One region of the Collimonas sp. GW821-FHT02H07 genome, then DNA from elsewhere that is predicted to be linked to it. Evidence: predicted binding sites of a transcription regulator. Region 1 holds the regulator's gene; each other region holds the start of a gene.
What was found. Region 1 encodes sigma-54, which starts transcription at its own class of promoters, with help from an activator protein. Its sites were predicted from a motif close to TGGCANGNAANCTGCTTT; they were not measured.

Region 1 (7,636 bases):
CGACGATGTCCGCAATGCGCCGCCGCTGATTGCCTTCTCCGACGGCATGGCGCAGCAGGCCGCGTTGCTGAAACGCTTCCTGCGCGAAAACCTGTATCGCCACTACCTGGTCAACCGCATGACGGCCAAGGCCCGCCGCATCGTCGCTGAGCTGTATGCCTGCTTCAGCGCCGAGCCATCCCTGCTGCCGCCCGACTATCAGCTCGATCAGCGGGAGTCGGAACAGCAGCAGGCGCGCGCGATTGCCGACTATATCGCCGGCATGACCGACCGTTATGCGATCCGCGAGCACCGGCGCCTGTTCCTGGTGGATGAAGGGCATCTGTAGGCGCCGCCCGGCAGACATTTTCTTTCTTGATTTGTTTGCAATAAATTGAGTTAGACTTTGGCTTATCCATTCAACTTCTTCAAGGATCATTATGCGGACTCTATTTCAAACAGCAATCACACTGAGCCTGGCGGCAACAGCGTCCGCGGCGCTTGCCCTGTCGCTGGGCGACCTCAGCAACCAGGATGCCAGCAGCGGCCTCAAAGCCGCCCTGCAAAAAGGCGCGGATGTGGCGGTGTCCAAGCTGGGTGTCGAAAATGGTTTTCTGAACAACGACAAGGTCAAGATCGGCTTGCCCAGCGTGCTCGACAAGGCCATGCCCATTTTGCGCATGACCGGCCAGGGCCAGAAGCTGGACGATCTGGTGGTGTCGATGAACCACGCCGCGGAACAGGCGGTGCCGCTGGCCAAGCCTTTGCTGCTGAATGCGGTCAAGTCGATGTCGGTGACCGATGCCAAAAATATCCTGACCGGCGGCGACACCTCGGTGACCGATTTTTTCAAGCAAAAGACGTCGGCGCAACTGGGCCAGAAATTCCTGCCCATCGTCAAAGGCGTGACCGACCGCAACGGCTTGTCGGCCCAATATAACGCGGTCATGGGGCAGGTCGGCAAGACCGGCATGGTGCCGGCGCAGCAGTCGACGGTGGAAGGTTATGTCACGCAACGTGCACTGGACGGCCTGTACACCATCATCGGTGAAGAAGAGAAAGCGATACGCCAGGATCCGGTCGGCGCCGGCAGCGCGATCATCGGCAAGGTGTTCGGCGCTCTCAAATAGGCGCGATGCAAAAAATAATACGATTTACTTGTAAAACGGTCTGAAAATAACAAAGGGCGCATTAACTGCGCCCTTGTTCTTTCTATCGGCGCCAGCTAGTCAGCTGCAGCGCCCGGATTGGCGGCCGTTCAGGTCGTGGCGGGGAGCTCTTCCGGCAGATGCTTGATCGCATCGTGCTGGTGATCCTGCATCTTGTCCTTGTACTTGATGACCTGGCGATCGAGCTTGTCGATCAGCGTATCAATGGCGGCATAAAGATCGTGGGCAATGCTTTCGGCATGCAGATCTTTTCCCTTTACGCGCAGCGTGATGTCCGCTTTCTGGCGCTTTTCTTTTTCAGTGAGTTTGTCGACGCTCAAGATCACGTTGATATCGATGACCTGGTCGAAGTGGCGTTTGATACGCTCTAGTTTGCTTTGTACATATTCGCGAATGGCAGGGGTTACTTCGAGGTGATGCCCACTGATGGTGAAGTTCATACAGCGCTCCTATCAAGAATATTGCTGGCGGTTCTGAACAGACTGCGTTGAATCTTTAGGCGAACAATCTACAAGAGACTGGGACTGTTCTGGCAAGAGTCGCTAAATAACAAACAGCCGTAATGTCCGAACATAGCAAGGGTAAGCTTAACAATCAAACCAGAAAAAACTACAAGGCCTTGCGCAGATTAACAGACGGAATTTTTAGTGCTTCGCGATATTTTGCGACGGTGCGGCGGGCGACCACCATACCTTGTTCCGCAAGCATGTCGGCAATCTTGCTGTCAGAGAAAGGGTTTCTTGAATCTTCCGCTCCTATGAGTTGCTTAATGAGTGCCCTGATTGCTGTTGAGGAAGCCTCTCCACCTGCCTCAGTAGCAACATGGCTGCCGAAGAAATACTTCAGTTCAAACATCCCGTGGGGAGTGAGCATGTATTTCTGAGTGGTCACACGTGAAATAGTACTCTCGTGTAGACCCAGTGTATCAGCTATTTCGCGCAACACAAGCGGCCGCATGGCGACCGCGCCGTGGGAAAAGAAGTTCCGCTGGCGTTCGACGATCGCTTGTGCAACGCGCAAAATGGTGTCGAAACGCTGCCGCATATTCTTGATCAGCCACTTGGCTTCCTGCAGCTGCGAAGTGAGTGCGCCATCGCCCTTGCTCTGCTTCAGGATGTTGGCATACAGGACATTCACCCGGAGTCTTGGCATGACGTCATTGTTCAGCATCACCTGCCAGCCTTGCTTGCTGCGCCTGACGATCACGTCCGGCACCACATAGTCGGAAGCGTTGGCGGCGAACGGCGCGCCGGGGTGGGGATTGCACTGCTTGATGACAGCTTGCGCTTCGCGCAGGTCCTCGTCGTCGCAATCCAGGGCTTTCTTGATTTTATTGAAATCGCGCTGCGCAAACAGCGCCAGGTGATCTTGCACAATCGCCAATGCCAGGCGGCGGGTGACGAATGGCACTTTGACAAACCGCTTGATCTGCAAGGCCAGGCATTCCGGCGCGTTGCGCGCGCCGACGCCGGCCGGGTCGAAGCTCTGCACCATTTTCAGCGCCATCGACAATTCTTCGACGGCGATCTCCAGCTCGGCCGGCAGGCGCTCCAGGATTTCTTCCAGCGACTCTTCCAGGTAGCCGTTGTCGTCCAGCGCATCGATCATCAGCTCGACCAGCGCGCGGTCGCGCAAGTCGTGCATGGCTTCGCGCATCTGCTGCAGCAGATGTTCGCGCAGCGTCGTTTCATGCGCCTCCAGCTGCGGCCGCGCATCTTCATCGTCCGAGGTTTTCGCGCTGCGCGAGATGTCGTCGAAACTCCATTCGCTGTCGGCATTGTCGGTACTGCTTTCAGCCGCCGGCGCTTCGGCGCTGGCTTCGCTCTCGGTCGGCGAGCTGCTGACTTCGCTGTCGCCGGCCGGCGCCTCCATGGTCGACGCAGTGCCGCTGATGGCGCCGTCCGCCAGCAGCCGCACCGAATTATCAAGCGGATCGTCGACCCGCTCCAGCATCGGGTTGTCAGACAGGATCTGTTCCAGTTCCTGATGCAACTCAAGCGTGGAAAGCTGCAGCAGACGGATCGACTGCTGCAGCTGAGGAGTCAGCGCAAGATGTTGAGAGGTGCGTAGCTGGAGTGATTGTTTCATGGCTTCCGTGCGGACAATTCACTTCTGTTATTTGTTGTACGGAGTTTAAGAGCCGCACTGGCGCGGCGGATTAATCTGTATGCAATTACTTCATTCCCGCATCAGCGAAACTACATGCGGAAATGCTCGCCCAGATAGACCCGCCGCACCGACTCGTCGGCGATGATGTCGTCCGGACTGCCGCTGGCCAGCACGCTGCCCTGATTGATGATGTAGGCGCGGTCGCAGATGCCCAGCGTTTCGCGCACATTGTGATCGGTGATCAGCACGCCGATGCCGCGTTCCTTGAGAAAGCGGACGATGCGCTGGATCTCGATCACGGCGATCGGATCGATCCCGGCGAACGGTTCATCCAGCAGCACGAAGCGCGGATTGGTGGCGAGCGCGCGGGCGATCTCGACGCGCCGCCGTTCGCCGCCCGAGAGCGACAGGGCCTGGCTCTCGCGCAGTTTTTCAATCTGCAGCTCGTGCAGCAGCTTGTGCAGCTGTTCATCGATCTCGGCCTTGCCGAGCGCCTTGCCGTTGGGACGCTGCAGTTCCAGCACGGCGCGGATATTGTCTTCCACCGTCAGCTTGCGGAATACCGATGCTTCCTGCGGCAGGTAGGACAGGCCCAGCACCGCGCGGCGATGGATAGGCAGGCGCGAAATATCGACGCCGTCCAGATCGATCTCGCCGCCGTCCGAAGGCACCAGGCCGACAATCATGTAGAACGAAGTGGTCTTGCCGGCGCCGTTCGGACCCAGCAAGCCGACCACTTCGCCGCAGCGCACTTCGAGCGAGACGTCATGCACCACCTGGCGCGCGCCATAGCTTTTTTGCAGGCCCCTGGCGATCAGCGTGCTAGGGGCGCTCATGGCGCCGCCTTTGGCCGTGGCTGGATGACGGCGCGGATGCGGCCGGCGCCAGGCTGGCTGACGCCGTTGACGGTGTTGTTGACGGAATAGAATTCAGTGCGGCTGTCGTAGGAAATGAACTCGCCGTTCACTTCGTCGGTCGGCTTGTCGCCTTGCAGGCGGCGCATCTGCGCCTTGGAAAACAGCTTGGTGATTTCAGTCTTGCCGTCGTATTCGATGCGTTCGGCGTGGCCGTCGATCCACAGGTCCGGGCCGCCATCGCGCTTTTGCTTGAAAGTGGCCAGCTTGCCCGGGGCCGCATACAAGGTGGCGAACTGATAGCCGGATGGATCGGTGGTCACCACCACGCGGTCGGCTTTCATGATCAGCGTGCCGCGGGTCAGGACCACATTGCCGGTAGCGACGTTGACCTGCTTGACGTCGTCATAGGTGAGGGTGTCGGAGTCGATCAGGGTCGGCTTCTCGGAATCGGCTTTTTCCGCGCGAGCGACGCCGATGGCGCCAAGCAGCAGCAGAGAGAGAAAAAATATTCGTTTCATGAAAAATCCTGGGTAATGGATAGAGGCCTACACATAAATTGTCTTGCTGATCCGCTTACTTTGCTGCCGCACGCGGCGTGTTGCGCAGGACGCCGTGCACCTTGCTGAACAGCTTCAGTTCGCGTGTGGAATTATTGAAATGCATGCCGGTGCCGTTCAAGGTCGACAGTCCCAGGGTGATTTCCACAGGCTTGTCGGATTCCATGATGTCGTCGTCGGGCAACAGCAGCAGATATTCGGATTTCAGATGGAAATTGTCGGCCAGCGGCGTCTTTGGCCGGTCGGCGTTGACATTCTCGTACAGATGCACCTTGCTGTTGTTGTCTTCAATCATGGCGCGGTTGGCGACCAGGTTCATCGGCGGCTTTTCCTTGTCCAGGCTGTGGATCACCGGCTTTTGCACATCGAAGGAATCGTTGACCGGATTGTGGGTCAGCAGGTCGCCCGAAATGTTGTAGCGCGGCTGGCCGTTCGGCGCCATCTGCACATAGTTGAAATGCTCGACATAGTAATCCGGCTGGGTGCGCGCCGGCTTCGGCAGCAGGTCTTCGGTATTCTTGTGCATGACCTGCAGCAGCCAGAAGCTGCCCAAGGCCAGCAGGATGAACAATACCAGCAGCAGCATGAAGCGAAAGCGGTAAGTGGTGCGGAGATTTTTCATGCCTGAGTCGCGCCTGGCTGGTTGCTGCGCAGATAGGCCGCCAGCGTGGCGTCATAGGTATTCTGCACTTGCATGATCAGGTCGCAGATTTCGCGCGCGGCGCCGTGGCCGCCGCTGGCCTGCGTCACGTAATGCACGCGTGAACGGACATCGCGATGGCCGTTCGGCACGCTGACTGCAAAACCGGCCTGCGACAGGATAGGCAGGTCGATTACATCGTCGCCGATGAAGCCGCAATCGGCGGCGCTCAGCTGCAGCTGTTCCAGCAGCTTGATGAACGCCGCGTACTTGTCGTGCACGCCTTGCTGCACGTGGGCGATGCCGAGATCGCCGGCGCGGCGGCTGACGATGGCCGACTGCCGTGCGCTGATGATGGCGGTAGCGACGCCGCTTTGCTGCAATTGCTTGATGCCGTGGCCGTCCAGCGCATTGAAGCGCTTGAGCTGTTCGCCGTCGGCGCCGTACAGCAGGCCGCCGTCGGTCAGGATGCCGTCGACATCGAAAATCATCAGGCGCACCCGCGCAGCGCGTGCTCTCACGTCAGCGCTCAGTGTAGCGACGCCTGGCGTATCGACGCCTGATACATCTGCAGTCGTGTCGGCGCCGCTGCGCCCCATGGCGGCCGTCATCAGATCACCTTGGCGCGGGTCAGGTCATGGATATGCAGTGCGCCGACCAGCTTGCCGCTGGCGTCGGTCACCAGCAGCTGGTTGATGCGGTACTGTTCCATCATCTGCACCGCGTCGACCGCCAGCTGATCGGCGCTGATGGTGCGCGGATTGGCGTGCATGACATCGGCAATCGTGAGCTTGGTGAAATCCTGCACCTGCTCGATCAGGCGGCGCAGGTCGCCGTCGGTAAACACGCCCACTGCATGGAAATTCTCATCCACCACTGCTGTCATGGCGATGCCCTTGCGCGTGATTTCCAGCAGCGCCAGCGAGAGCGAGACATCCGCCGTCACCGCCGGAATCGCCTCGCCGCTGCGCATGACGTCGCGTACATGGGTCAGCAGGCGCCGTCCCAGTGCGCCGCCCGGATGCGAGCGGGCGAAGTCTTCTTCGCGGAAGCCGCGCGCGTCCAGCAGCGCCACCGCCAGGGCGTCGCCCATGGCCAGGGTGGCGGTGGTGCTGGCGGTCGGCGCCAGGTTCAGAGGACAGGCTTCCTGGGCCACCGCCACGTCCAGGTGCACATTGGCGAGTTGCGCCAGCGCCGACTCCGGCTTGCCGGTCATGGCGATCAGGGTGGCGCCCATGCGCTTGATGATGGGGACGATCGCCATCAGCTCGGCGGTTTCGCCGGAATTGGAGATGGCGATGAAGGCATCGTGTTCGGTCACCATGCCAAGGTCGCCATGGGCCGCTTCGGCCGGATGGATGAACAGGGCAGGCGTGCCGGTGGACGACAGCGTGGCAGCGATCTTGCGCGCGATATGGCCGGATTTTCCTATGCCGGAGACCACCACCCGGCCGCTGCAGCCGAGCAGCAAGGCGATCGCCTTGGCGAAAGGATCATCGGGGGAGTCGGAAATCCGGTTTTTCAATGCAATGATGGCATCGGCTTCGATTTGCAGGGTGTTGCGGGCAAGTTCCAGCGCACGTCCGGCATCGAAGGCTGCGGACAAGGTTTTGGGCGAATTTGGGGCATCGGGTAGAGTCATCCCGAAAGTATAAACGAAATCCCAAAGCAAAAAACTTGCCAGTCTAGATCCGCTTCAATTAATCTGTGTTCAGCCTATCCGCATTTGGCGTTGCTGCAACATAATGTTGGTATCGAGTTAATCTAATTTTTAGGCGCGCATGCTTTCCGGACTTGAACTGACAATTTTGCTGCTGGGCTCGGCGGTATTGGGCGTGGTGGCGTTCCGTAGTTTCCACCTGCCGCCCATGCTGGGCTATCTGGTGGTGGGAATCCTGATCGGCCCGCATGCGCTCGGTTTTGCCGAAGACAACGCTACCACCCACGCCTTGGCGGAATTCGGCGTGGTGTTCCTGATGTTTTCGATCGGCCTCGAATTTTCCCTGCCGAAACTGACGGCGATGCGCCATATCGTGTTCGGCCTCGGCATGGCGCAGGTGCTGCTGACCATAGCCGCCACCATGCTGTTCAGCTGGATGATGGCGCTAATCCTGCCGCAATACGCCAATATCAGCTGGCAGGCGGCGTTCGCTCTGGGCGGCGCGCTGACCATGTCGTCCACTGCCATCGTCTCCAAACTGCTGACGGAAAGAATGGAACTGGAGAGCGAACATGGGCGCCGCATCATCGGCATCCTGCTGTTCCAGGACCTGGCGCTGGTGCCCCTGCTGATCGTGGTGCCGGCGCTGGCCGAGCACAGCGGCA
Region 2 (7,636 bases), on a different contig from region 1:
CACGCGCAACCTGGCGCGCGCGCTGTCGGAACATGCCGACGACACGATCAAGCAGGCCGATACCGTACTGGTGGGCGTGGTTGAACGCCTTGAACTGGACGGCAGCAGCAGTGCATCGCTGGAGCGCCTGCATAAGCTGCTGATGCAGCATATTGGCGAACTGCCGCAGCTGAACGACCTCTCGATCTACGATGAAACCGGACTCTGGCTGGTCAACGCCCGCAGCGGCCCGATCCCGGTCGTCAACAATTCCGACCGCCAGTATTTCCGCCATCATCGCGACGATCTCGAGCGCGGCCCCTATATCGGGCCGCCAGTGCGCAGCCGCTCCACTGGCGCATGGATAGTGACCGTCTCGCGCCGCTACAACCACGCCGACGGCAGTTTTGCCGGCGTCGCCCTGGCCACCATCAACATCGGCTATTTCAAGAATTTTTACGACAGCTTCGATATCGGCCACGCCGGCTCGATCTTCCTCAGCCTGAATGACGGCACGATGCTGGTCAGGAGTCCCATGCAGGACAACGCGATCGGCAAGAACCTGGCCAACTATCCGATCTACCGCGACTACGCTTCCAAGAATGCTGGCGGCACCGCCGTCATGCGCTCGGGCCAGGATGGCGTGGAGCGGCTGATCGCCTATCGCCATCTGGATCGCTACCCGCTGTTTATCACCGTCGCCCGCTCCAAGGACGAAGTATTGGCTGACTGGCGCGCCGACACCTACCTGCATGTGCTGGGCGCTCTGCTGCTGACGCTAGCCCTGGGACTGCTCGGCTGGCGCCTGATCCATCAGATCCAGCTGCGCCTGGCGGCGGAGGCAGGCTTGCTGCAGGTCCAGGAATCGTTGCGCACCCTGAACCAGCACCTGGAACAGCTGGCGCTGCAAGACAGCTTGACCGGCCTCGCCAACCGCCGTCATTTCGACAGCACCTTGCGCGACGAATTCAGCCGCGCTGTGCGCAACGCGACTTCGCTGGCGCTGGTGATGATCGATGTCGACTACTTCAAGCAATACAACGATATCTATGGGCATCTGGCCGGCGATGAATGCCTGCGGCAAATCAGTGAAGTCGTGAAAGCCAGCAAGAACCGGCCGGGAGACCTGGCCGCGCGTTACGGCGGTGAAGAACTGGCAGTCTTGCTGCCGGATACCAATCTGGCGGGAGCAATTGCCGTAGCAGAAAAAATCCGCCTGGCGATTTACGATTTACAGGTTGACCATGCGTTCGGCCCGGTCGGCATGGTCACCATCAGCGCCGGCGTCGCGGCTTTCGTGCCCCTCAGGGATGACAACATTCCTTTTGAATTGATTCAGGCGGCAGACAAGGCAATGTATGCGGCGAAGGCGGCTGGACGCAATTGCGTGCGTTCCAGCGATGATTTGCGTTGAATCCTGGCGCCTCATATGCGGCCGCGGCGCCCTCTTTCATAGACCAGGGAACCCACTGCTATCAGGCGGTACAGCTCCTGCTCCGTGAGCTTGTAAGATAGCGCGGCGATCTCGCGCGCCAGCATGCCGATCAACAAATCATTTCCCGGCACCTGCGCCTGTGGGCTGGCACATGCGATCAAATCGACTATTTGTTCGGCTCTCATGATCACACCTCGGTAGTATTAATTGCTGAACTTTAACGTTTGCCTGAGCGGCTCTGTCCGCCGATGCCGGCGCGTCAGATTCAAAATAGGGCGCCGGTTGTTTGCGCGTTGCCGGGGAAACCGGCCATTGAATCAATGGTTCACGCAGGAGCCTGAGGCTGCAACAGACTTCGCTCTACTTTCAATACGGGAGCGTCGCCGCATTTCATCGCTGTTTCCGATCAGGCGCCGAGGCAAGGAAGGCTGGCCGATGGCCAGCGCCTCCCTGGATAAGCGCGGCAAGATTATTTCTTGCCTGCTCCTAACAAGCCGCTCAGCAAACCGGTCGCAGGCGCCTGGTTATCCGTGCCGCCGGCTGTGCCTTTTCCGCCGGTCAAGCCCGTCACCAGATTGACCACAGGCGCCAGGATGCCTCCTGCCGCGCCGCCCGCACCGCCGCTCGTACCGCCAGCGGCGCCGGTCAAGCCGCCTACCAGGCCTGTCACCGGCGCCAGAATGCCGCCAGCGCCACCACCGGCACCGCCGGCCGCACCGGTCACACTAGCCACCAGGCCGGTCACCGGAGCCAGGACATTCCCTGCCCCGCCGCCGGCGCCGCCAGCTGCGCCAGTCAAGCCACCCACCAAACCGGTCACTGGAGCAAGGATGTTGCCAGCACCACCACCAACACCAACACCACCGGTTTTACCGGTCAGACCGCCCACCAGGCCGGTAACCGGCGCCAGGATGCTGCCTGCCCCGCCGCCAGCGCCACCAGTTGCGCCACTCAAGCCACTCACCAGACCAGTAACCGGAGCAAGGATGCCGCCTGCCGAGCCGCCTGAACCGCCAGCGGCACCAGCCAAGCCACCCAGCACGCCAGTGATCGGCGCCAACGGGTTGCCGCCAGCCGCACCGCCTGCACCTCCCAGCCCGCCTATCACTCCTGCGGCTACGTTATCCAGGGGCTGCAACACGCCGCCGGTCTTGTTGCCCAGCAGAGGCTGGCCGGTGCCGACCAGGGCATTTGTACCGAGACCCGCCACGGTGCCGCCGAGATCGCTGACAACGCCGCCCGGGCTGCTGACGCCGGGAACTTTTGCACCGGTCAGAGTCTGGCCGATACCGTTGACGGTTCCGCCCAGCGCCACCAGCAGGCCGTTCACAGGCTGGTTCAGGCCGGTTGCGTTACCGACTGTCTGGGTCAAGGTTGTCACGGTACTGGTCAAGGGAACGATTGCCTGGCTGACGGTTTGCGTGACCTGCTGTACCGGTCCGGTAGTCAGCAGCGTCGTCACCGGCGCGCCCAGCCCTGAAACGGTCGCTCCCACCTGAGTCACCAGGTTGGCCACCGGAGTAGTTACGGCTGCCAGCGGCGCCAACGGCCCGGTTCCCAGCCCGGCAACCACTTGCCCGACGCCCTGCACCGCATTGCCCGCCTGGGTCACGACGCCGCCAGCGCTGCCGACAGTGGTGCCGAGCGCATTTGGATTGCTGCCGATCTGGCCCAGGCCATTGGCGATGCCGGCGCCCAGCGTGCCAACAATGCCGCTGCCGTTATCGACAACGGTTGCCAGGCCGCTCTTGGATTGAGACGAAAGCAATGGCACGTTGTTGATCGCAGTATTGGCAGCCCCGTCCAGAGCTACGCTAGCGTGAGATACCGCAGTGCCGACGTTGGTGAGAAAATTGCTCGAAGCACCGCCACCTGTGCCACCACCCCCGCCGCCTGTGCCACCACCCCCGCCGCCTGTGCCACCACCCCCGCCACCTGTGCCGCCACCCCCACCACCTGTGCCACCACCCCCGCCGCCTGTACCACCACCCCCGCCGCCTGTACCGCCGCCATCGCCGCCACCTGTGCCACTACCACCCATGCCACTGCCGCCGCCGTCAGTCCCGCTTCCCCCGCCGGCGCCGCCTCCCGCGCCAGCGCCGGTACCGGCAGCACCGGTTCCCTGAGTAGCTCCTGCCCCCGAGCCGAATGTTTTCCCGAGGTCGCCGCCACTTGAGCAGCCGGCCAACAAACTGGTCAACAACAATGAAGCTGCAACCAGGCTCGTTTTCTGCGATGTATTCATGATGTATTTCCCCTTTGTGAAAGTTCGAACCACATGTCCCTGCTTGTATATTTCGCAAAGAGCATGCCAGCGGGACAGGGGGGCGAATACGATCGATATTCCCATCAAAAAATCAGCACAAACACTTTAAAATCAAGTACATAGCTTCCCACTCCAAATTCGGAAAAATTTGAAAATAGCCGACAGGGCAAGGCTTGATACGTTACATGTAACGTAACGCCGGGCTTGACTCGGGTACAATTAATTATCTTTACAGCATTTAAATAACGGATTTTCCAAGCGCCTGGGCCCGGCCTTTCAGCGGACGCCCGACGCAACCTGCCCGGTATGCAGAATTGCGCTATCCTCGGCCGCTGGAAAAAACGGCAACAGCTTGCCGGACACGCAACTAGTTTCGTCAAACGAGGTCAGAGGATCGCGTCAGCCTGACGGCGCCGGCGTCTATCAATCCAGGTCAGATCTATCAGAGGAATAACATTGCTGGTCCAGAATACAGAGGCATACCGCCCACAACATCGCGGCACAAGTTCCAGCCTTCGGCACGCGCTTTCGCGGATTATTTCCCCCGCGCTGCCGCTGGCATTCCTGCTCGCGCTAAGCGCCTGCGGCACGCCATCCGGTCCGGCCCAGCCCAGCGGCCCCGGCTATTACACGGTACAAAAGGGCGACACGCTATCGAGCATTGCGCGCAAATTCAAGCGCAGCAATAGCGAAATCATCGCCTGGAACAAGCTTTCCGATCCGAATGACATCAAGGTCGACCAGGCCTTGCGCATAGCGCCGGATGGCGTTCGCGCCAGCGGCAATCCGGTTGCCGGCCGCACTCCCCGCCCGCGCAGCGATGACAGCGAAGACGTCGCGGCGGCGGCCCGCGAGCAAAAGGATGCAGTTGACTGGACCTGGCCGGCTGCCGGCCAATCCAGCCGCGGCACCGGCCAGGGAAGAAAGGGCATCGATATCGCCGGCCAGCTGGGGCAACCGGTGATGGCTGCCGCCGCCGGCAAGGTGACCTATGCCGGCAGCGGCATACGCGGCTACGGTAACCTGGTGATCATCAAGCACAGCAGCTACCTGCTGTCGGTGTATGCCCATAACAAAACCATCTTGGTCAAGGAAGGCCAGATGGTCGGCAAAGGCCAGACAATCGCTGAAATGGGGAAATCCGACAGCAATACGGTCAAGCTGTACTTCGAAATCCGCCGCCAGGGAAAAGCAGTGGATCCAACGCGCTATTTGCCTAGCCGCTGAAAGCCGGATTCATGCCGCGAAAAAAAAGGGGCGCATCACGCGCCCCTCTGCATTGAAACCAAGGCTTCCTGCTATTCAATATCAATAGGCAACAAAGGGGCCGACAGTGCCGGCGATGGTAACGCCTTCCAGCGCGGTATACACAGATTTGCCAAAGTAGAACGGCAATCCCCAATCGAAGTAGGAAGCGAAAGCCGGCCCGCCAGCCAGGTTGTTGAAGGCCGTGTTGTTCGGATTCGACTGGAACAGCGAATTGGCGTTTGCCACATTGAAGTTGACGATGCTGCTCAGGCCGTTGAGACCGGTATTCGTCGCGCTTCGGCTCAGCGTCGACAAGGGACAGTAAAAGCCGGTGTTGTTGCTGCAGGACGGGATGGTTGAATCGGCAAAGAACAAGCCGTTCGAGCCGCTGTCGAAGAAGCCCTGCATCACCTGCCCCTGGTAGAGCACGCTCAGGTTGCCTGAGCCGTTGAGCGTATAGATGCGGGCGCTGCCAAGTCCATTGTTTGATTGCGTACCGATGCCGAACACCAGCGATCCGGTGACGCCTGACGCGCCGCTGGCGCTGATGCTCGGCAACTGGACGATCGTACCGTTATTATCCTGAGCGAAAGAAGCCACCGGATTGCCCACTTGCTTGGCTAGCGGCAGCGTGGTCGCCGTGCAATTCACGCCCCCCGGACAGGAGTAGTACCAGCCTTCAAGCGCCTGGCCGGCACAGGCACTGCCGCAATCCTCGATGAATGTACTGAGGCCGATCACGCCGTTGGCATGGAAGGCAGCCACGGTATTTTCCGCCACCAGGCTGCCGGAACAGCCGTTGGGCACCGAGGTGAAGGCGCTGTCGCCGATGACGTGCACTGAAATGTTGCTGGCGACTTCGCCTGCCATACGCAGGTCGGCCTGCCGCACCGAACCCCAGCTGTAACCGTCGGCAAAGCGCGCGCATTCGGCCAGCGGATTGCCGCTGGGCGCCGCCAGCGAAGGCAATGTGATACCGGGGGACAAGACCGACGAGATGATGCGCAGGCCGCTGGAACCGGTATCGACCAGGATATGGTCGATGGTCTGGCATTGCGCGGTACTGCCGGGCGCACAGAGCGTGATCGAGACAAACGGTGAATTGACGGCATTGACCGACTGTCCGGAGACCGTCGGACCGCTGTCGATCACGATGGCCTGGACATTCTGGACCGGCTGCGGCGGTGGCGTGGGAGTGCTGTTGCCGGAACCGCCGCCACCGCCACAGGCCAGCAAGAGCGCGCTGCTGAGCAGGCAAAGCAGATAAGTCATAGAACGCATGGTCATCTCCGGTCAGCGAATGTCATTAGGGGTCACGCCTTGCGGCAGCAAGGATGGCACATAAGCGCTGCCGGCAAAGGAGCGCATATGACCGCCTGAATGCAATACCAGTTGATCCGACTGGATGGCGACCGCGCGGCGCACGGCATGGGGCGCACTGGCGGCGCTGACATACTGGTCGGCATAGGTGCCCAGCAATTCCTGCAGGTTCGGCATGTCCGGCCCCTGCCAGCTGACCGCAAACACGATGTTGGCCGGCGAGATGTATTCCCGCACCGTGGTGCCGGACGGCTGCACCGTCTCGCTGACGGTATAGCCGTTGTAGCTGCTGACGCGGGCGGCGCTGGCCTTGGCGCGCGCACTGTCGGCCTGCGCCGCGCCATTGACCGGGGCCGGCCCGGCGGCAGCGCCAAGTGCCGCAAATGCCGGCATGGATTGCGCAAACAGCAATGCGCAGATGACAGAAACGGGGAATCTCATGGCTCACCTCTGTTCGATTAGCAAATGTCTACGAAATGATACCCGATGCTGCACAGCAATTTACAAAGATGTTTTCATGTCCTTGTCATCACATGACAATCGAAATGTGCTAGAAATTTCCGCCGCTTGCAATGATTAAATTACAGCTTCGTTTCGCCCCGCCCGGCGCTGCCCGGCTTTTCTCAAATTCTGTTCTGCAAGCGGGCGCGCACAAAGCCGATATGTTCGCGCAGCACATAGAACTGGTCGGCAAACGCCAGCGGCATTTTCATGCGGTTGACCCCTTCCTCTATGCGATCCAGGCGCTGCAGCAGGTCCGCCTGCTCTTCCTCGGTATGGGTGGCGACCGCGCGCTCCAGCGTGATCAGTGCGCCATACCAGCGGTAGATGCGCGACTTGATGCGCCAGCCGTAGAGCAGCGGCACCAGCTTGAAACCTGGTATCAATAACAGGATGATGGGCAGCAGCACCACCAGGGTCCGGTCTACCAGGCTGGCCAGCCAGAACGGCAGGCCGGAGCGGTAGAAGAAACTCTTGCCCGACTTGTAGTAGCGCGTGGCGTCTTCGCTCAGCGGGTATTCGTGCGCCAGCGGCGCCGGAAATTCGCCGGCGCGCTGCAATACGTTGGCGCCGCTATGCACCTCCTTGGCGGCGTCGATCAGCATGTCGGACAGCGCCGGATGGAGGTCGTCGCGGGCGATCAGTTCGGCGGTGGGCGCAATCAGGCGAATGTCGCGGCTGGGGACATTCTTGCCCAGGTCGAACAAGCCTTTGGGAATCTTCAGCTCGTTCAGATAGCTGAAACGGCGCGCATAAGCGCCGGCCTGGGAAAAATCGAGCAGGCTGATGCCTGGCGTGTGCAGCAGCTTGACCATGGTCGGCGGCGAGGCCGAGTCGCCCATCAGGAAAGCGGCGTCGATCTTGCCGTCGGTCAGGGCCTGGGCCGC
Region 3 (7,636 bases), on a different contig from region 1:
CAGCGCGCCAGGCTGCTGCGCGCGCTGGAACTGCTGGCCGCCGGGAAGCCGGTGACCTGCATCGCGCTTGAGCTGGGCTATGACAGCCTGAGCGCGTTCATCGCCATGTTCCGCCGCGCACTGGGTGTCTCGCCGAGCAGATATCTCTCTGAAAAAGCAGGTTGATTTCCTTTTGCCGAAATCAACAGATGCTTTCCATTTTTACGCCGCGTTTACAGCGGCGGCATCCCTTTTTAGAGAATCTTTACGTCGACGCTGCTAATCTGTAACTACCAAAACGACCAGTAGAATCCTTCTATGAATCAGGTAATTTCAGCAGCATCGACATGGCATTTCTCATTGCTTCCGGATGCAGTATCAAAAAAAATGCAAGCCGCCGTCTTGCCTTTCCCGCTCCGCCGTCGCCAACATCTCCCTACGCAAAAAGATTTCATGATGCTCATCACGGTCGATGCGGCATCGGTATCTGAATTGCGCCGCGTGATCGTCAGCACCTGCGGCGACCTCATGGTCTACATGCGCGTCAAACCGGTGGACCACGCCAGCAAGATGAAATTCTGGCTGTGCCTGAACAAAAAATCGATAGACTCCGTCATCGGCAACATCATGCGCGCCCTGCCGCAGGCCGAGTTCGGCCGCATCACTCCCATGCTGCCTGCATAAGCGCAATGCGTGCTTTCATTGCAACAGAAATCTGCGGCAAACATTCTCAACTCTTACTGAAATCAGAACATCATGACCACCTTTGAAGGTATCTGGGTTCCTCTTGTCACGCCTTTCCGCCAGGGCAAGCTGGATCTGCACGGCGCTCAGCAACTGGCATTGAGCCTGTCCGGCGCCGGCATACACGGGCTGGTAGTGTGCGGCACCACCGGCGAAGCGGCCACCCTGAATGAGCATGAACAAGACAAGCTGCTGTGCGGCGTCATGGAAGCAGTGCAAGAGCGCTGCCCGGTGCTGATGGGCATCGGCGGCAGCGACACCCGCGCCGTCGCTGAAAAAATCAGCCATCTGAACACCCTGCAGCCGGCCGGCTTCCTGGTCTCGGCGCCGTCGTACGTCAGGCCGTCGCAGGAAGGCATACAGCTGCACTTTGAAGCCGTCGCCGCCGCCGCGCACAGCCCGGTCGTGCTGTACAACATCCCCGCACGCGCCGGCGTCAATATCGAGCCGGCCACGGTGATCGCGCTGGAACGCCACGCGAACATCGTCGCCATCAAGGAATGCGGCGGCAGCCTGACGCAGACCATGGAGCTGGTCCACCGCAGCAATCTGAAAATCCTGTGCGGCGACGACGCCATGCTGTTCAACACCCTCTGCCTGGGCGCGCATGGCGCGATTTCCGCTGCCGCGCATATCCGGCCGGATCTGTTCGTGCGCCTGTTCGAGCTGGTGCGGGCCGGTCGGATCGAGCGTGCGCGCGCACTGTTCAAGCAGCTGCTGCCGGTGATCCAGCTGCTGTTTTCCGAACCCAACCCGGCGCCGGTGAAAGCCGCGCTGGCGCTGCAGGGCCACATCCAGGATGAGCTGCGCTTGCCGATGACGCCGATGTCGGCGGTCGGCCGGGTCAAGCTGGCGCGCGCGCTGGACGATCTGTTGGCGCTGCCGTTTGCGATGAAAATCGAGAAGCCGGAATTTTCCATCAGCGGCAGATCCCGGCAGCTAGGACTGGTGAGATGAGCCATTCATGATCCTGACCATCGCTTCTGAACATGTGCCCAGCGCCTCAACCGATATAGCAACTTCGCTGGCCGCCGCGATAGCACGGCGGCGTGCACGCGCCGGCCGCAATGTGTTGCTGGTTTATCAAAATCCGAAAATGCCGCAGGCCGGCTGGCTGGCGACGGCGATCAAGACTGGCGCGGAAATCCGCAGCATCGCCGCCAAGGATATCGGCGCCGAACTGGCCGCCGCCAAAAGCAGCTATCACGACATCCTGGTCCACCTGCCGAAATACGATGACGCCGGCTCGCGCGGCGCCCTGGCCAACGCCGACCTGGCCCTGTTTGCCGTGACCGCCGAGGATAGTCAAGCGGACGGGCTGCTGGCCGCCAGCATGCAGGCTGCCAGCACGCTCAGGCCGGGCTTGCCGCTCGTCGCGCTGATCGACGACAGCCCGGCCGGCCAGCAAGTCATGTCAGCCCTCTCGGCCAGCATCGCCAGCTTGCGTTTTCTTCATCTGTCGGCGACAAAAAGGGACGACGCCTCGCTCGGCGCCTTGTACCAGGCGCTCTACGGCCACTGCTGCAGCGCCTGCGCCTGACGGCCGGCGGCTGTATTCAGGCAGTATTCCAAGCGGATAGCAGCGGCGGCATCAAAACCGCCTGGCGCCGGCATACGCAGGCGATGCACACAATGCTTGCAAAAAAAGCTTGATACGTGTTCAATCGCCTTATGAAAATTTCCTCGACACTCCCTATATGGTCCATCGCGGCCCCGATCGCCGGCTGGCTTTTGCTGGGCGGCGCCAGCTTCAGCCTGGGCGGCTTCTATACACTGCTGCTGGTAGCCGGCCTGCTCGGCAGCGTGCTGGCGGCGGTCTACCACGCTGAAGTGGTGGCGCACCGGGTCGGCGAACCCTACGGCACGCTGGTGCTGGCGCTGGCGGTGACCCTGATCGAGGTGGCGCTGATCGTTTCGCTGATGCTGGCCGGCGGCGAAGAAACCACCGGGCTGGCGCGCGACACCGTGTTTGCCGCCATCATGATCATCCTCAACGGCATCGTCGGCATCTGCCTGCTGGTGGGCGCCAGCCGCCACCGGGAACAAAGTTTCGGCCTGCTGGGCGTCAGCGCCTCGCTGGCGACGCTGGCGGCAATTGCGGTGCTGACGCTGGTGCTGCCGAATTACACCTCGACCGCCGCCGGACCGTTCTACAGCCCCAGCCAGCTGGCGTTCATCGCCGTCATCTCGCTGATACTGTACGGCACCTTCGTGCTGGTGCAGACCGTGCGCCACCGCGACTATTTTTTGCCGGAAGAAGCAGTCAACGACGAAGACGTCCACGCGGCGCCGCCGTCAGCCAAGGTAGCGACCGCTGCCGGCGCGCTGCTGCTGGTCTGCCTGGGCGCAGTAGTGCTGTTGGCGAAATCGCTGGCGCCAGCCCTGGAGACAGCGGTGGCAAGCGTCGGCGCGCCCAAGACCCTGGTCGGCATCATCATTGCCGCGGTGGTGCTGCTGCCGGAAGGACTGGCTGCGGTGCGGGCTGCGCGCGCCAATCGCCTGCAGACCAGCCTCAACCTGGCGCTGGGTTCGGCGCTGGCCAGCATCGGCCTGACCATTCCGGCGGTGGCGATCGTTTCGCTGGCCACCGGCTGGACATTGACGCTTGGCCTGGATATCAAGTCCACCGTGCTGTTGCTGCTGTCGCTGATCGTCGCCACCCTGTCGCTCGGCACCGGCCGCACCACGGTGATGCAGGGCACGGTGCACCTGGTGATATTCGCGGTCTACCTGTTCACCACGATTGTGCCTTGATCGCCTCAAAATCCCCCGCACTTCCATCGCGGGGTTGGCGCGAGCCAACTCCGCCAGCATGATTTCCGAAATCTCCTGACGGCGCGCCTCTCCCCGCCTGTCAAATCTCCTGACTTCTGTACGTATTTGCAGCCACCGCCGCCAGCCGGGCGCCTGTTTCTTTGTTGGCACCATGCTGGTGCGCCTGTTCCGCAGCAAAAACCGTTTTCACCAAATCCGGGCGCAAAGCCTTTCCCTGCGGCCCCGCCGGCCCGCTCAAATTTAAGCCTGGGTATAAAAATCCCCGCTACCTGCCTTGCCAGGCCATTGGCATGCATTCTGCTATAGGCATGTGGTAGTCCCCGCATTCCGGCTCCATGCCTGCTGCCATAGGGCTCGCTGCTTTCTTGTTCGATTTTGTTCCGGGTTCATGCTTATTCGTCGTTCACTACAGGGAGAGAAAAATCATGTCACGTCGCACCCTTCTGAAAGCCACCGCACTCGGCGCTTTCGCCCTTGCCGCCAGTTCCTGGCTACCGTCCGCCTTTGCCGCGGATACGATCAAGGTAGGCGTCCTGCATTCCTTGTCCGGCACCATGGCGATTTCCGAGACCTCGTTGAAAGACGTGGCCTTGATGGCCATCGACGAGATCAATGCCAATGGCGGCGTGCTGGGCAAGAAACTGGAACCGGTAGTGGTCGACCCGGCTTCCAACTGGCCGCTGTTCGCCGAGAAGGCGCGGCAGCTGATTTCGCAGGACAAGGTTTCAGTGGTGTTCGGCTGCTGGACCTCGGTATCGCGCAAATCGGTGCTGCCGGTGTTCAAGGAACTCAACAGCCTGCTGTTCTATCCGGTGCAATATGAAGGTGAAGAGCTGGAGAAAAACGTGTTCTACACCGGCGCCGCGCCTAACCAGCAAGCGATCCCTGCCACCGAATACCTGATGTCGAAAGAAGGCGGGGCTGCCCGACGCTTCGTGCTGCTGGGCACCGACTACGTCTATCCGCGCACCACCAACAAGATCCTGCGCGCCTTCCTGCACAGCAAGGGCGTCAAGGATAGCGACATCGACGAGGTGTACACCCCGTTCGGCCATTCCGATTACCAGACCATCGTCGCCAACATCAAGAAATTCTCCGCCGGCGGCAAGACCGCGGTGATCTCCACCATCAACGGCGACTCCAACGTGCCGTTCTACAAAGAACTGGGCAACGCCGGCCTGAAAGCCACCGACGTGCCGGTAGTGGCGTTCTCGGTGGGTGAGGAAGAATTGCGCGGCGTCGACGCCAAGCCGCTGGTCGGCCACCTGGCGGCCTGGAACTATTTTGAATCGGTCAAGAATCCGGTGAATACGGCCTTCATCAAGAAATGGAAAGCCTACGCATTAGCCAAGAACCTGCCGAACGCCGCCACCGTCGTCACCAACGACCCGATGGAAGCGACCTATGTCGGCATCTACATGTGGAAACAAGCCGTAGAAAAAGCCAAATCCACCGACACCGACAAAGTCATCGCCGCCATGTCCGGCCAGAAATTCAAAGCCCCGTCCGGCTATGAACTGGAAATGGACGCCACCAACCATCACCTGCACAAACCGGTGATGATCGGCGAGATCAAGGCAGACGGACAGTTCAACGTAGTCAACAAAACCAAAACCACGATCCGCGCGCAGCCTTGGAGTCCTTATATTCCGGGGAATGAGGGGAAGCAGAAGCTCTGATGGTTGGCAAGGTTGGGATTTTGAAGGCGAGGCGACTGTATGTACTCTGTGGTCCGTGTGTGGGGTCAGAGTAATTTACGGCGATAAGGCTGCCGTAAAAAAACTCCGACCCCATTTAACTCCGTGGGGTTGCTTTTGACGTTGGGGTTGCCGTTGCTGTTGCTTTTGAAGTACCCCGCATGCTGACGTTGCCAAATCCGGCGCGTGTCAGCCGGGAATTGTGGGGGACATGTTTGAGCCGAAGGCGAGTTTGTCCCCCACCCGGCCGACACGCGCCGGATTTGGGGACCCGCCGAAGGCGGGCAACGGCTGTGCGGTCGCCTTTTCTTTGCTTACTTTCTTTTGGCGAAGCAAAAGAAAGTAAGTAGCTGCCGGGCTACCCCCGGCTAGCTTCCACGGAGTAGTAACCGTTTTAGCACCCACTGACCGTTCTTCGCATGTTGCCGAATGTACTCCGTAGCCCGTTAAATGGGGTCAGAGTAATTTTCGCAAAAGCCGCGAAAAAAAACTCTGACCCCATTTAACTGCTTTGGAGGTGGTTTTAAAACTACTTTCGAGGTGGCGCTAATACTGTTTTTCAGGTGGCGATAAAAAAGACTGATGAAAATTTCAAAGAGAATCCTTATTGCCAGTGCGCTCTGCCTGCATGCTTTGCTGGCGCAGGCTGCGATCGACCCCGCGCTGCTCAAGCCGCTGGCTGGCGACGACCCCGACGCCCGCATCGCCGCCGTCAACCAGATCGCCGCACTGGCCAATGACGACGCCCTCAGGATCCTCAATGCCCTCAACACCGACGCCCTCTACGTCCGGCCCGACGGCACCGTCCTCATCGTCGACGATACCAAGGCATTCAACCCCGCCACCGGCCAGACCCTGCCCACCCCGGACGACGCCGACGGCATCAGCGTCAACAACCGCCTGCGCGGCGTGGTCGAAGGCGCCCTCTCGGGGCTGAAGCTGTTCTCGCCCAACCGCAAGCTGCGCATCGCCGCCGCCACCGACCTCATGAAAACCGCCGATCCAGCCCAGATCCCGCTGATCAGCACAGCACTCCATAAAGAGAGCGACCCCGAGATCCAGGACATCCTGCAACAGGTCATCGCCACCGCCAACCTCCACTCGCCCGACGCCGCCACCCGCAAAGCCGCAGTGCAGACGCTGGCTGGCAGCACCAACGCCAACATCCGCCCGGCCCTGCAAAACCTGCTCAACAAGAATCCCGACGGCAGCTACATCGAAGCCGATCCCGCCGTCCGCATCGAAGCCGTGCGCACCCTCGGCGTGCTGGACCGCCACCTGGCCACGGTCGATTTCATCGGCAAGGTGTTCTACGGCATCTCGCTCGGCAGCGTGCTGCTGCTGGCCGCGCTGGGGCTGGCGATCACCTTCGGCCTGATGGGCATCATCAACATGGCGCACGGCGAGCTGCTGATGATAGGCGCCTACACCACCTACATGTGCCAGCTGCTCTTTCGCCAATACTTTCCGGCGGCGCTGGACGGCTACCTGCTGGCCGCCCTGCCGGCCGCCTTCATCGTCACCGCCGCCGTCGGCATCGTGCTGGAACGGCTGGTGCTGCGCTGGCTCTACGGCCGGCCGCTGGAAACCCTGCTCTGCACCTGGGGCATCAGCCTGATCCTGATGCAAACCGTGCGCTCGATCTTCGGCGCCCAGAACGTCGAAGTCGCCAACCCCGGCTGGATGTCGGGCGGCGTCACGGTGCTCGGCTCGCTGGTGCTGTCGTATAACCGCATCGTGATCATCTTCTTTGCGCTGTTCGTGGTGCTGGCGGTGTGGCTAATCCTGAACAAGACCCGGCTCGGCCTGTTCGTCCGTGCGGTCATGCAGAACCGCCGCATGGCTGCCTGCGTCGGCGTCTCCACCGGCAAGATCGACATGATGACCTTCGGCCTCGGCTGCGGCATCGCCGGCCTCGGCGGCGTCGCCCTGTCGCAGCTGGGCAATGTCGGCCCCGACCTCGGACAAGGCTATATCGTCGATTCCTTCATGGTGGTGGTGCTGGGCGGCGTCGGCCAGCTGGCCGGCACCGTCATCGCCGCCTTCGGTCTGGGCGAAGTCAACAAATTCCTGGAGCCGATGGCGGGCGCGGTGCTGGCCAAGATCGCGATCCTGGTGTTCATCATCGTCTTCATCCAGAAACGCCCGCAAGGCCTGTTTGCGCTGAAAGGCAGGAGCGTCGAATGAAATCCGCATCCATGCAAATCTCCATGGCGAAGACGCCGCTGCGCACGCCATTGTTCTCGCGTCCAGCCTGGACCGGCATCGTGGTCTGCTGCGTAATCCTGGCGCTGCTGCCGATTCTCAATCTGGCGTTCCCGGCCGGTCATGCGCTGCACATCTCCAGCTACACGGTGGCGCTGGTCGGCAAGTTCATGTGCTACGCGATGGCGGCGCTGGCGCTGGACCTGGTGTGGGGCTATACCGGCATCCTCTCGCTC
Region 4 (7,636 bases), on a different contig from region 1:
GCTTCTCCGAATCCCTGATCCACCGCCGCGCCCATCGCTACGGCAACAGCCGCATCCTCTCCGAATTGCAAAGCCACGGGATTGACGCCGAGTCACTGGTGGACATCAAGGCCGACCTGGCCAGCGGCGAAGTCGCGCGAGCGCGCGAGGTCTGGCGCAAGAAATTCAATCGGCCGCCGGCGGATGCGGCCGAACGGGCCAAACAGATGCGGTTCCTGCTGCAGCGCGGGTTTTCTCATCGGGCCATACAGGCGGCGGTAAAAGGCGGGGATGAGGACGCTGAGGATTGCTGAGAACGAAGCGTCGCATTTGTATATATGTGATTGAAATGCGACAAAACCGGCAGCATGCTCATGCTGCTTTCCATCGTGTGCCTTCTTGTTTCTCCAGCTGATTCCGGTGGCGAGCGCCGTTGATGGCTATTTTGCAACTGTCCGTCAACATCGCTAAGCCAGCGAAGCTGTGCTACACTTTTGGGGTTTTTTGCAAACCGCAGGAGCGGCAGTTACCATAGAAACTGTGGTAACGACACGCAAATAAGTCCACCATTATGTCTCTGACACCTTCCATTTCCCGCCGAGCGTTGAAGCACACCCGCGCGATTCACATCGAAGCATTTGTGCGTGATGACGGCTTGTGGGAACTGGACGCGCACCTGACCGATACCAAGCCTTTCGACCTTTCTTTGCCTGCCGGTAACTTGCCCGCGGGTGCACCGCTGCACAGCCTGTGGCTGCGGCTGACGCTGGATCGCCAGTTCACCATTGTCGAGGTCGAGGCGCACTCGGAAGCGGTGCCATATCAGGGCTATTGCAATACCATCAACCCCGCATATAAAACCCTGGTCGGCCTGAGCCTGGTCAAGGGCTTCCGCTATACGCTCAAGGAGCGCATCGGTGGCGCCCTGGGTTGTACTCATTTAACCGAGCTGGCGCAGATCCTGCCGACCGCCGCCTTGCAGGCTTTCGGCGGCGAGATAGACCGCAGCGCCGATGCCGCCGCCGGGCAGGGTAAGCCGCCCCAGCTCGACCGCTGTCATGCTTTACGTAGTGAAGGCGCAGTCGTCGCCCAATATTATCCGAAGTGGGCAATCAGCCCACCAGCCGAAGTAGACCAACAAACGCATTTATCCAACCAAGCAATTTCATTTAATTAAGTGTCAGAAGGGAAGCTCGCATGAAAATCCATGAGTATCAGGGTAAAGAAATTCTCCGCCAGTTCGGAGTGACAACACCGCGTGGCATCCCGTGCCTGAGCGTCGATGACGCGGTCAAGGCAGCCGAAACACTCGGCGGTTCGGTTTGGGTCGTCAAAGCCCAGATCCACGCCGGCGGTCGCGGCAAGGGCGGCGGCGTCAAGGTTGCCAAGTCGCTGGAACAAGTGCGCGAGTACGCCAACCAGATTCTCGGCATGCAGCTGATCACGCATCAGACTGGCCCTGAAGGCCAGAAAGTGCGTCGCCTGCTGATCGAAGAAGGCGCTGACATCAAGCAAGAACTGTATGTGAGTATGGTCACCGATCGCGTAAGCCAGCGCGTGGTGCTGATGGCATCCAGCGAAGGCGGCATGGACATCGAAGAAGTCGCAGCCAGCCACCCGGAAAAGATCCACCAAGTCGTCATCGATCCGGCTACCGGCCTGACCGATGCTGACGCTGACAGCATCAGCACTCTGATCGGCGTTCCTGCCGGTTCGATCGCCGACGCGCGCGTCCAGCTGCAAGGTCTGTACAAGGCATACTGGGATACCGATTGCTCGCTGGCTGAAATCAACCCGCTGATCGTTACCGGTTCCGGCAAGGTCATCGCCCTGGACGCCAAGTTCAACTTTGACTCCAACGCCCTGTTCCGCCATCCTGAAATCGTCGCTTACCGCGATCTGGACGAAGAAGATCCAGCTGAAATCGAAGCTTCCAAGTTCGACCTGGCTTACATCTCGCTCGACGGCAACATCGGCTGCCTGGTGAACGGCGCCGGCCTGGCCATGGCCACCATGGACACCATCAAGCTGTTCGGCGGCGAGCCAGCCAACTTCCTCGACGTCGGCGGCGGCGCAACTGCTGAAAAAGTGACTGAAGCGTTCAAGATCATGTTGAAGAATCCAGGCCTGAAAGCCATCCTGGTCAACATTTTCGGCGGCATCATGCGCTGCGATGTGATCGCCGAAGGCGTCATCACCGCATCCAAAGCCGTTTCGCTGAAAGTGCCGCTGGTGGTCCGCATGAAGGGCACCAACGAAGAAATCGGCAAGAAAATGCTGGCCGACTCCGGCCTGCCGATCATCTCGGCGGACAGCATGGAAGAAGCGGCGCAGAAGGTTGTTGCTGCTGCTAACGGTAAGTAATAAATAACAAGGAACAACTATGTCGATCCTGATCAACAAAGACACTAAAGTCGTCACCCAAGGCATCACCGGCAAGACCGGTCAATTCCACACCCGCGGCTGCCGCGATTACGCAAACGGCAAGAACGCATTTGTCGCCGGCGTGAACCCGAAAAAAGCCGGTGAAGATTTCGAAGGCATCCCGATTTTCGCTAACGTTTCCGAAGCCAAGGCCGCCACCGGCGCCAACGTTTCAGTGATCTACGTGCCGCCAGCAGGCGCGGCAGCAGCGATCTGGGAAGCCGTCGAAGCTGAACTCGACCTGGCCATCTGCATCACCGAAGGCATCCCGGTCCGCGACATGCTGGCCTTGAAAGACCGCATGGCAAAAGCCGGCAGCAAGACTTTGCTGCTGGGCCCTAACTGCCCAGGCCTGATCACGCCGGACGAAATCAAGATCGGCATCATGCCGGGCCACATCCACAAGAAGGGCCGCATCGGCGTGGTGTCGCGTTCCGGCACCCTGACTTATGAAGCAGTCGGTCAATTGACCGCACTGGGCCTGGGCCAGTCGTCGGCAGTCGGCATCGGCGGCGATCCGATCAACGGCTTGAAGCACATCGACATCATGAAGATGTTCAACGACGATCCTGAAACCGATGCCGTCATCATGATCGGCGAAATCGGCGGTCCGGACGAAGCGAATGCCGCTTACTGGATCAAGGACAACATGAAGAAGCCGGTGGTCAGCTTTATCGCAGGCGTTACCGCTCCTCCAGGCAAGCGCATGGGCCACGCCGGCGCGCTGATCTCGGGCGGCGCCGACACGGCGCAAGCCAAGCTGGACATCATGGAAGCGTGTGGCATCACCGTGACCAAGAATCCATCGGAAATGGCGCGTCTGCTGAAGGCGATGCTGTAATCGTCGCATAGCAAAACGGACGGCCGGCGCAGCATCAGCCGGCCAGACAGGAAAGGGAGCTTCGGCTCCCTTTTTTATTGTGGTGCACAATTCCGTCCGCAGTGGGGATGCGGCATCCTGAAGTCGGCATCTGGAGAGACTGCAATATGTCTTGCCGTCCCCGGCAGAACCAAGGAAAATGCTTGTAATCTGGCAACCGCCTAATCTGTATCACCTTTATTCACCGAACATGTCTCGACATATGCCGCTTGAGTTTGCCGCCAAAACGGATATTGGTATGGTGCGAGTACAAAACGAAGACACCGTCGTCGTCGATGCCGGCTTGCAGCTGGCGATCCTGGCCGACGGCATGGGCGGCTACAACGCCGGTGAAGTCGCCAGCAGCATCGCCACCGTCGCCATCCAGGAAGAAATCGAAAGTCAGCTGCAGGAGTATCGCCGCCTGCAAAAACCGGAAGAAGAACTGCCGACCCGTCTGTGGCTGATGCAGGCCGTGCGCCAAGCCAACAGCACCATCATCAACGCCGCCCGCCGCGAGCCGGAATACCGCGGCATGGGCACCACCCTGGTGGTGGCCTGGTTCCAGCCCGAAGGCCAGGTCAGCATCGCCCACGTCGGCGATTCGCGCGCCTACCGCATCCGCGACGGCTTGCTGGAACAGTTGACGCGCGACCATTCCCTGCTGCAGGAACAGATCGACGCCGGCCTGATTCGTGCTGAAGACGCGCAATTTGCGCTCAACCGCAATATCGTCACGCGCGCCGTCGGCATCGACTACCAGCTGGTGGTGGAAGTCCACCAGCACGACATACAGGCCGGCGACCTGTATCTGCTCTGTTCCGATGGTCTGTCGGACCGCATCGGCGACGGCGATATCAGCAATATCATCAGCGACGCCCAGGGCGACCTCAAGATGGCATGCACCATGCTTATCAATGCTGCCAACAAGTCCGGGGGGCAGGACAATGTGTCGGTGATACTGATCAGGGTGGCGCAGAATGAATAGGTGCCGTTGTTAAATTGCCAGCGCAGGCCGCGGGCGGTGCAACAGCCCGGGCCGCAACATAAATCCCGGATTTTGAGTACGATTGCCCCAAAACAACATTAAACTGGGGTGTGTGAAGACATGTACGGCCCGATGTGTGAATTGCGAGAGCAGCGCCAGCACCAATAGCCGCCAGGATATTGTTTTAATCAACTTACAGATAGCGTTTCCCAAGAGAGATAGGAATGGCGAAGATCATCCTGACCAAAGGCGGCACCGTAATACAAGAGATGACGCTCACCAAAGAGCGCACCACCATCGGCCGCCGCGCCCACAATGACCTGGTCATCGACAACCTCGCCATCAGCGGCGAGCATGCGGTCATCATCACTATCTACAACGACTCGTTTCTGGAAGACCTCAACAGCACCAACGGCACCCAGGTCAATGGCCATCCGGTCACCAAGCATTTCCTGCAGCACAATGATGTGATCCAGATGGCAAGGTACAAGCTGCTATACCAGGTGGATACGGATGAAGAGATCAAGGACAACCGGCCCAAGATGTTCCCGGTGCCGCGGCCGGATGCCACTATTACTGTGCTGGATGGGCCTAGTGTCGGCAAGGAGATGTTGCTGACCAAGGTGCTGACGACTATTGGCCGTCCTGGCATCCAGGTGGCGATTGTGACGCGCCGGCCGCATGGCTATGAGCTGACGCATGTTGAAGGGCAGACTTATACCCGTGTCAACGATACGCCCTTGAGTTCAGGGACGCGGGCGCTGAAGGATGAGGATGTGATTGATATCGCCGGCACCTTGATGAAGTTTTCCTGGAAGGCCGTTTAATCGGCTTCGATGAGCGCTCAGCAGTTTTGCCTGAATGACTCTTGATACCGGATCTCCACGCTGGCAGGTATTTCGTACGATGTACAGGGTTTAGATTGAATACCAATACCCTTTCCCCCGCAACGTAATGACACTAAAAGGGCCTTGCTTGCCGCGCAAGATAGGTAAGCAAGCTCATCTTTCGGATCAGGTCGGAAAAGACGATTTTGCGTAGTTTCTTTGTGACAAACTTTGTCAGCGCGTTATCGAAAATCTGCCAAATTTCCTCACTTTCCCCAAAGAAAATCGTGAAATCCTAGGATTCGCAACTGGCACAGACATTGCTCTATCTCTTGCGTAGTGACCCCCCTTTTTATTAACAGGAGAAACAAATGAAATCGATGAAAATGATGCAACGCGTTCAGCGCGGTTTTACTTTGATTGAATTGATGATCGTTGTGGCGATTATTGGTATTTTGGCAGCGATTGCTTTGCCGGCCTATCAGGATTACATTGCACGAGCCCAAATGTCTGAAGCAATGGTTCTTGCTGACGGTCTGAAAACTGCAGTTTCAGAATCATTTTCACAGGACGGCAATTGTCCTTCGAATGCTGCTGCGGCAGTTAGTGGGATTGCAGCTGCTGCAAATATTACAGGTAAGTATGTACTGTCGGTAACAACTGCTGGCACAGGGTCAGCAGCGGGTGGTTGTACGATTGCGGCTAAGATGCAAGCGAGTGGTGTATCCACAGGCATCGTAAGCAAAACTTTGACTTTGACTATGTCAACTGCTGCTACTGCTGGAACGATGAACTGGGCATGTACTTCTGACGCTCTGCAAAAATATGTACCTAAAGCTTGCGTTGGAGCCTAATTGTATTAAATGTTTGATTGAGCAGTCTAGGGTATAGAAAATATACCCCTGCAGGAAACACTTCTCATGCTGGTACAGATGAGAAGTGTTTTTTTTTGCCTGCAATAATAGTTCCCAGATATTTCTTAAAGCGAGTGCGCTGACATACGTCGTTTAGCTGGAGCAAATATTGCATTGTCAAAGCTAGCTCTCGAAATTGTGTGACTCTTGCAGAGGGATATAAGATGAAACAAACAAAAGCGTTGCGAAGCAGTGACCACGGATTTACATTAATTGAGTTGATGATCGTGACGGCCATCATTGGTATTTTGGCGGCGATAGCAATCCCTGCCTATCAGGATAGCATTGCACGCGCCCAGATCAGCGAGGGCCTGGAGCTCGCTGCGGGCCTGAAAGTTCCAATTGGAACTGCGTTTGCTCAAGACGGTACATGCCCGACAAATGGCACTAATGGCATTCCAGCTTCAACCTCAATTCGTGGTAAATATGTGGAGTCTGTCACTACTGGCGGTGTTTCGAGCGCAAGCGGTGGCTGTACAATTACTGTCGTGATGAACGTCACGTCCACCTCGAATAGCATCCATGGTGCAAATTTGGTTTTGACGATGGGAACCACCCCTAATTCAGGAACTTCAGGAAGCATGAGTTGGACATGTATTTCGTCTGCACCACAAAAAGTCGTTCCGCTAGTGTGCTCAGGTACTTAAATATTGACCGAGTAACTAAATCATCTGTGTAAGTAATAATATAGTTGGAATTTTGTTCAATAACCTAACAAGCATCGACATAAGCTAGCGAGAGCAGCAAGTGCGGTTTGAAGTTTATAGTCGTAAAGAGACGGTTTAGATATTTTGCAAGAATAACGCTGATGGATCGAATCAAGATTAGATTTATTTTTCGCTCTTGCTAACAAGGACTACCTACGTATTGATGCAATTTTTTGTGGGGTAACGAGATGTGGTTTAGCTGGTTAAATGCGCGTGAAGAAAAGCAGTTTGGACAATCACTTGCCGCTACCTTAATGGAGAGGCTTGTTTTTGAGGAATTGGCTCACAATAACCGTTTAATGGGGAAGAAACACGATGCGATGTTACACAATATGATGCAACAGATAACCAGCTTCAAACTTGGCCGAAAGATGAATGCTTATAAAAAAGCTCAAGTTGGTAATGCATTCAAATGGACATTGAAAGATAAGGGATATGATCCTGAATATGTGGACCAATTGACCAATTGGCTCATGTTGAAAATGTAGAATTATCGAGGTGGCCCTTGCCCGCAAGGGTACGGATAATAGTGATATGCAGTAATTTCTATAAAACTCATGCGAAAACGCTCGCGAATAGCGTGCACAATCTGATTGTGCTTTTTCCTCCCGTCTGATGCGCCAGAAACCATGGTTCGTACTCTCCTAATAGTCTGCTGTATATGTTCAAACCTTTTAAGAATCTATTTTTTTCATCAGAAAAGAAGTCTTCGAAAATCGTTGCTGCCGCTTCTGTTAATCCTGACCAAGACCTGGCGAACATCGTAACAGAGCCTAGCACACACATAAAACGCGGCAACGCCTTGCTGTCCAATGGAGATTTGTCGAATGCAGAAATGTGTTATCGGCGAGCGTTGGCGGTTGACCCGTCTCATGTAACGCCATACATCGCGCTTGGATATGTGCTAATCGAACAGCAGCGCTTTGATGAAGCCAACC

Region 2: AC07V8_RS03145 (collagen-like triple helix repeat-containing protein) is a predicted target of sigma-54. The motif match lies at 3,711-3,728, and genes of this name have one in related genera.
Region 3: urtA (urea ABC transporter substrate-binding protein) is a predicted target of sigma-54. The motif match lies at 3,785-3,802, and genes of this name have one in related genera.
Region 4: AC07V8_RS14740 (pilin) is a predicted target of sigma-54. The motif match lies at 6,090-6,107, and genes of this name have one in related genera.

What each region holds. Positions count from the first base shown of each region.
Region 1 covers NZ_JBWKVC010000007.1:90,877-98,512, forward strand. The annotation lists gene AC07V8_RS12860 (deoxyguanosinetriphosphate triphosphohydrolase) at 1-328, shown strand, start outside; gene AC07V8_RS12865 (DUF4197 domain-containing protein) at 420-1,109, shown strand; gene hpf (ribosome hibernation-promoting factor, HPF/YfiA family) at 1,238-1,588, opposite strand; gene AC07V8_RS12875 (RNA polymerase factor sigma-54) at 1,758-3,236, opposite strand; gene lptB (LPS export ABC transporter ATP-binding protein) at 3,347-4,093, opposite strand; gene lptA (lipopolysaccharide transport periplasmic protein LptA) at 4,090-4,632, opposite strand; gene lptC (LPS export ABC transporter periplasmic protein LptC) at 4,688-5,293, opposite strand; gene AC07V8_RS12895 (KdsC family phosphatase) at 5,290-5,802, opposite strand; gene AC07V8_RS12900 (KpsF/GutQ family sugar-phosphate isomerase) at 5,922-6,953, opposite strand; gene AC07V8_RS12905 (monovalent cation:proton antiporter family protein) at 7,093-7,636, shown strand, end outside.
Region 2 covers NZ_JBWKVC010000001.1:733,623-741,258, reverse strand. The annotation lists gene AC07V8_RS03155 (sensor domain-containing diguanylate cyclase) at 1-1,393, shown strand, start outside; gene AC07V8_RS03150 (hypothetical protein) at 1,405-1,599, opposite strand; gene AC07V8_RS03145 (collagen-like triple helix repeat-containing protein) at 1,884-3,455, opposite strand; gene AC07V8_RS03140 (peptidoglycan DD-metalloendopeptidase family protein) at 4,137-4,907, shown strand; gene AC07V8_RS03135 (DUF3443 domain-containing protein) at 4,989-6,209, opposite strand; gene AC07V8_RS03130 (DUF2844 domain-containing protein) at 6,222-6,689, opposite strand; gene AC07V8_RS03125 (TAXI family TRAP transporter solute-binding subunit) at 6,872-7,636, opposite strand, start outside.
Region 3 covers NZ_JBWKVC010000013.1:128,887-136,522, forward strand. The annotation lists gene AC07V8_RS19595 (AraC family transcriptional regulator) at 1-165, shown strand, start outside; gene AC07V8_RS19600 (hypothetical protein) at 433-663, shown strand; gene dapA (4-hydroxy-tetrahydrodipicolinate synthase) at 736-1,680, shown strand; gene AC07V8_RS19610 (hypothetical protein) at 1,688-2,263, shown strand; gene AC07V8_RS19615 (calcium:cation antiporter) at 2,395-3,477, shown strand; gene urtA (urea ABC transporter substrate-binding protein) at 3,924-5,177, shown strand; gene urtB (urea ABC transporter permease subunit UrtB) at 5,778-7,382, shown strand; gene urtC (urea ABC transporter permease subunit UrtC) at 7,379-7,636, shown strand, end outside.
Region 4 covers NZ_JBWKVC010000008.1:221,312-228,947, forward strand. The annotation lists gene recX (recombination regulator RecX) at 1-293, shown strand, start outside; gene AC07V8_RS14710 (DUF2889 domain-containing protein) at 551-1,156, shown strand; partial or broken gene sucC (ADP-forming succinate--CoA ligase subunit beta) at 1,171-2,343, shown strand; gene sucD (succinate--CoA ligase subunit alpha) at 2,363-3,244, shown strand; gene AC07V8_RS14725 (Stp1/IreP family PP2C-type Ser/Thr phosphatase) at 3,486-4,250, shown strand; gene AC07V8_RS14730 (FHA domain-containing protein) at 4,475-5,077, shown strand; gene AC07V8_RS14735 (pilin) at 5,449-5,931, shown strand; gene AC07V8_RS14740 (pilin) at 6,156-6,638, shown strand; gene AC07V8_RS14745 (hypothetical protein) at 6,887-7,186, shown strand; gene AC07V8_RS14750 (O-linked N-acetylglucosamine transferase, SPINDLY family protein) at 7,360-7,636, shown strand, end outside.